Regions from separate parts of the Paenibacillus sp. NN59 genome, predicted to be linked through region 2. Evidence: riboswitches for the same ligand, from Rfam matches in the RefSeq annotation. Region 2 holds a riboswitch; the other holds the start of a gene.
What was found. Region 2 has a riboswitch for glycine ahead of gcvT (glycine cleavage system aminomethyltransferase GcvT). Riboswitches for the same ligand answer to the same signal wherever they lie in the genome.

Region 1 (2,401 bases), 2.1 Mb from region 2:
TAAACACACCCGGAATGATGCCACAAGAGCCCGCTGTTGGCGTAGCCACGATCCGTCCCATGGAGGCATTCACTTCCGATACGCAAAGTGCATAGGCCATGGCAAGGGCAGAAGCATCGCCAGAGCATGTTTCGCCTTGGCGAATATATTCGGCCATCTTTTTCCCGTCCCCACCCGTCAGTCCGCTACGTGAGGTGGTATCTTCTGTAAGTCCTTTACGAACCGCTTCTTTCATCACCTGGTAGTACTCCGACATTTGCTTTACGACATCTGTTTCGGGTGTGTTAGTCTCCTGCACCTGCTCTTCAATCATCAACTGTGCAATCGTTTTGGACTCCGCAGTGCAGATGGTGTTCAATTCATGTAGATGTTTAAACCGCATCCGGATCACCCCCTCTCTTCAGATCAATCACACGAATATCCAGCATATGATCCAATGAACGCAGCTTGTTCAACGTGTCTTCACTCGGCGGTGCATCCATCTCCATTGCTGTAAGTGCCTCACCATCACGAGCCTTTCGATCCACTTGCATATAGCCGATATTCACTCCGGATGAGCTAATGGTTGAGGTCACGGATGCCAGAACTCCTGCTTTATCGGCATGACGCAAAACAAGTGTCGGAAACTCTCCACTGATCTGTACGCGAAAATCATTTAATGCATGCACAGATACACTGCCGCCACCGATGGAAGCGCCTATTAAAGAGCATGCCCGTTCGCCGTGCCACAATTCAATCTTGACCGTGTTCGGATGAGGAGCCGGTAGACCGCTGGTGTAAAATTCAACCTCCATGCCTGCTTCATCTGCATATTGCTCTGCATCCGGTATACGCGGATCATCTGTAACGTAACCCAGCAAACCACCGATTAGTGCCAGATCTGTTCCATGTCCCTGATAGGTATCCGCAAATGAGCCATATAACGTAAGCCTTGCACGTTCCGGTGTACATCCCAGCCACTGACGCGCAATTCGTCCCAATCTTGCAGCACCGGCTGTATGTGAACTGGATGGTCCCGTCATCGACGGGCCAATAATTGAAAAAACATCTTTAAATCGCACCTGTTAACCCTCCAATTGGTTTTGTCATCGATATCTGGACAAGACCCACCACAATGTTCCTGATTTACTGATTGATGACATCAAAAAAGGACAGAAGAAGGCCGTTAGCCCTCTCTCTGTCCTTGATACCTGAGAGTTTCATGATTTTAAGCCAGGAAGAACAAGGCCGAGTACACGCAAGCACTCATCTGTTCAGCAATCTGACAATCATATACCCCTTGGGTGGCGCTTCTTCCGCGCACTCTCCAGAGTTGCGTCCAACGACGGTACATTTACCTGAGAGATTAACGGTTATGCCGGGTGCATAACTGCTTGCTCCTTCGGTGCCCAAGCCATCTGTACAGTACAGTTCTACATCTTAAATTGCATTAATCATGCCTACTTGTACTGTATTGCATCATCCTGCTAGGTCTCTCCCGCTCGTTATCATTCGCTATATTCTGTTATTCCATGAATGAAAGTTCACCATTCTGCCATGCATTCAATCATATACAGCGTAATATGCCATACGCTATATGTCAATAAAAGTGACGTAATCTCGAAGCACATCACTTTCTATATACGATATGCTCCTTTCGTTCATATGGTTCAAAGCTTGTTCATTTTTCTCTATCCGCAATATTATTTCGCTTGCTTCGTTATTTGCAACTCATCTACCCACATCTGTAGTTGTTCTTCTGTCCAAAAATCATTTTCGCCCATGACCGAATAACGAAGACCATCCTCGCTCCACGACAAGTTCCGAATGATAGACATATATGAACCTTCTGTATCACGAATGTTAACTTTCTTTTCCTCTGGAAGCAGTTTTTCATTACCGTTTTCCCCTGGTGCTTTAAATACGGTCATGCTGATCTCTGGTTTGTTATCCTTCACATAATACAGTGTCACTTCATCCCGGCCTTGTTCACCCATAGATGAAATGAGCTCAATTCTCGATAATTTCATATCCGCTCCGATATACTGTAGGAAGGGCTGACCCACGGCCTGCTCTGCTTCTTCTCGTGTGATTTCTCGGTTATTCATCACGTCATTCATATTTTTCACTTCTACATCTGCAGGAATATCCAACGTAAACGTCTTGTCTGTGAACTCAGGATTGTAATTGATCTGGTCATATAGAAACTCTGACTTGGTATCCCCATACGTACTCGTGGCTTTCACAACCATCCACTCTTTAGGGTTTATCCAATACTCCGAAGACATGGAGAGTGAATCCTTATCCTTCGGAGTTAGTTCAATATGAATGACCTCCTGGTCCTGAAGCTTTTCCTGACCCAGCATCTTCACATTATGGTTATCACGCATACGTTCCAGTTGATCCACCAGCATCTGCTTCT
Region 2 (2,401 bases):
CGCCGAGGAAGCTGGCGTGTGTTTCAAAGTTGGCATTGGAGCCAGCTTGTTTCGACATATGGCGAGTTAAGGCATATTCATCCAGTTTGGAGGACACAGGCAACTCGCCTTGGTAACGAATTTCCTGCGGGATATCTTTGAACAAATCTTCAAGAGTATCCACGCCGATCGTGGCCAGCATAGCGCTCTGGTCTTGTTCTGTCATGGGGATGTAGCGGTGCTTGCTCATGCTTGCTCAGCTCCTTGGGTAGGTGTCTTTGACGTACGTGTCCGTTTATGAAAAGGGGTCTTGACGACCTCGGCTTTTAGCTTTTTGCCACGAATCTCAATCTCCAGTGGTGTACCCAGTGCAGTATATTTGCTGTCAATCAGGGCAAGCCCCAGATTACGTTTCAAGGTCGGCGACTGTGTACCGGTTGTCACTTCACCAATCTGAACGCCATCCGCATAGATCGGGTAATGGGGCCGCGGTATGCCACGCTCCAGCACTTCGATACCGATCAGCTTGCGGGCAGGGCCGTCATTTTTTTGTTGCAACAAAGCTTCGTGTCCGATAAAAGACCCGGCGTTCAGTTTCACAAACATGCCCAGCCCTGCCTCCAGTGGAGAGATGGTTGGTGATAATTCCTGCCCGTATAAAGGCAACTTCGCTTCGAATCGCAGTGTATCACGTGCACCAAGTCCTGCTGGAACGAGGCCTACATCAGCACCGGCTTCCATCAGTCCGTTCCATACGAGGGCTGCCTGATCAGCTGCAACATACAGTTCAAAGCCATCTTCTCCGGTGTAACCGGTTCGTGATAGCAGCAGCTTTACTCCGCATACCTCGGCATGCTGCACGAAGCGGAACGGTTCGATGGAGCTTGCATCTATCTCTGAACCTGTAACCTTCGAGAGAATATCGACCGCTAAAGGGCCTTGTAGCGCAAGCAACGCCGTTTGCTCGGAATCATTGGTGATGTTCACCCCAGGTATAATGTGCTCCTGCAACCATGCCCAGTCTTTGTCGATATTGGAGGCATTGACGACCAGCATGTAGTGTTGCTCCGCGAGTTTATAGATGAGCAGATCATCCACTACACCGCCATCGGGATAACACATCAGTGTGTATTGTGCCTGACCTGGTACAGTTGCGGTCACGTCGTTGGTTGTCATGTTTTGCAAAAAGGCTTCTGCCTGTTCACCCGTTACGGTGAATTCGCCCATATGGGATACATCAAACAGCCCGGCGCGCTCGCGCACGGCTTCATGCTCTTTTTGAATACCGCTAAACTGCACGGGCAACTCCCAACCGCCAAAATCAATGCAACGTACACCTTCATATTGCGCGTATAGGGGGAAGAGTGGTGTTCTTAATAAATCAGACATCCAATCACCTCGTCATGGGCCGTAGTAGGCCAAGTATGAAAACACGTTCTGTGAGCCAGATCAATAATGCTTAAGTAATTTTGGTAATCGAGAGTTAACAGCCGACTGTTCTACATTTTTTCATTGGTTATGTTCAGTACGATTCTAGAACCTGCAATTCATTTTTTGGGAAAAAGGAAAAGGACAGGCCAAAGAACCGGCATGCCAAGTAGCACGCTGTATTCTTAGGCTCTGTCCCTTGTACCTGAGAGTTACCCCGCCGTTTATTCAGACAGGTTTCCCCTTGGGTGATCATAACGTCCGTATAGGACGATTAGATGCTCTCCAGAGTTGCGTCCTGTAAAAGTCCTTTTGCCTGAGAGATTCACCCCCGCTTGTCGGTGGTTTACTCCTTCGGCGCCGCCTCATGCACATCCCCAAACCGGGTGTACGGGCAATCTCTCCCTTTACATTCATCCGCGGTTCATACGTAGTCCAATTAACTTCAGTTGCTCTTCTCATTAAAACGTGAATACAGTCCTGATGTCAAGAACGATATCATTGAAATTGTGTAAAATACGAATATTTAATGTTTATACTATATTAATGTTCGGTTATTTTAAAAGAGTGCGCTTACTATTCTAATATTCGCCATTATATGCAGAAAGAGTAGTGTGAGGTTACACAAGGTGGGTATCGAAATTGAAATAAACTGTGAGCTAACTTGACATTTGAATCTGAAATATCATACGCTATTGTCTGGGAAAAAGGTGAAGGTCAAAGAACGCATGCACTCATTAATGAAAAGCGAGGCGGATATCGATGAGCGAATTGAGAAATGATTTCCTGTACAGTAAAGAGCACGAATGGGTGCAAACCGTAGGGGAGGATACCGTACGTATTGGCATTACCGAGTTCGCGCAGCATCAGCTGGGTGACATTGTGTTTGTAGAATTGCCTGATCTTGAAGCCGGTGTAAAAGCAGAAGACAGCATCGGTACGATTGAATCCGTCAAAACGGTATCTGATCTGTTCTCACCTGTCAGCGGCACCA

Region 1: it holds a riboswitch for glycine, as region 2 does, so the genes downstream of both, sdaAB (L-serine ammonia-lyase, iron-sulfur-dependent subunit beta) here and gcvT (glycine cleavage system aminomethyltransferase GcvT) in region 2, are expected to answer to the same signal.

What each region holds. Positions count from the first base shown of each region.
Region 1 covers NZ_CP199678.1:542,783-545,183, reverse strand. The annotation lists gene sdaAA (L-serine ammonia-lyase, iron-sulfur-dependent, subunit alpha) at 1-382, opposite strand, end outside; gene sdaAB (L-serine ammonia-lyase, iron-sulfur-dependent subunit beta) at 372-1,061, opposite strand; glycine riboswitch at 1,176-1,312, opposite strand; glycine riboswitch at 1,317-1,490, opposite strand; gene ACT89M_RS02515 (LolA family protein) at 1,683-2,401, opposite strand, start outside.
Region 2 covers NZ_CP199678.1:5,005,058-5,007,458, reverse strand. The annotation lists gene gcvPA (aminomethyl-transferring glycine dehydrogenase subunit GcvPA) at 1-229, opposite strand, end outside; gene gcvT (glycine cleavage system aminomethyltransferase GcvT) at 226-1,368, opposite strand; glycine riboswitch at 1,598-1,698, opposite strand; glycine riboswitch at 1,702-1,824, opposite strand; gene gcvH (glycine cleavage system protein GcvH) at 2,170-2,401, shown strand, end outside.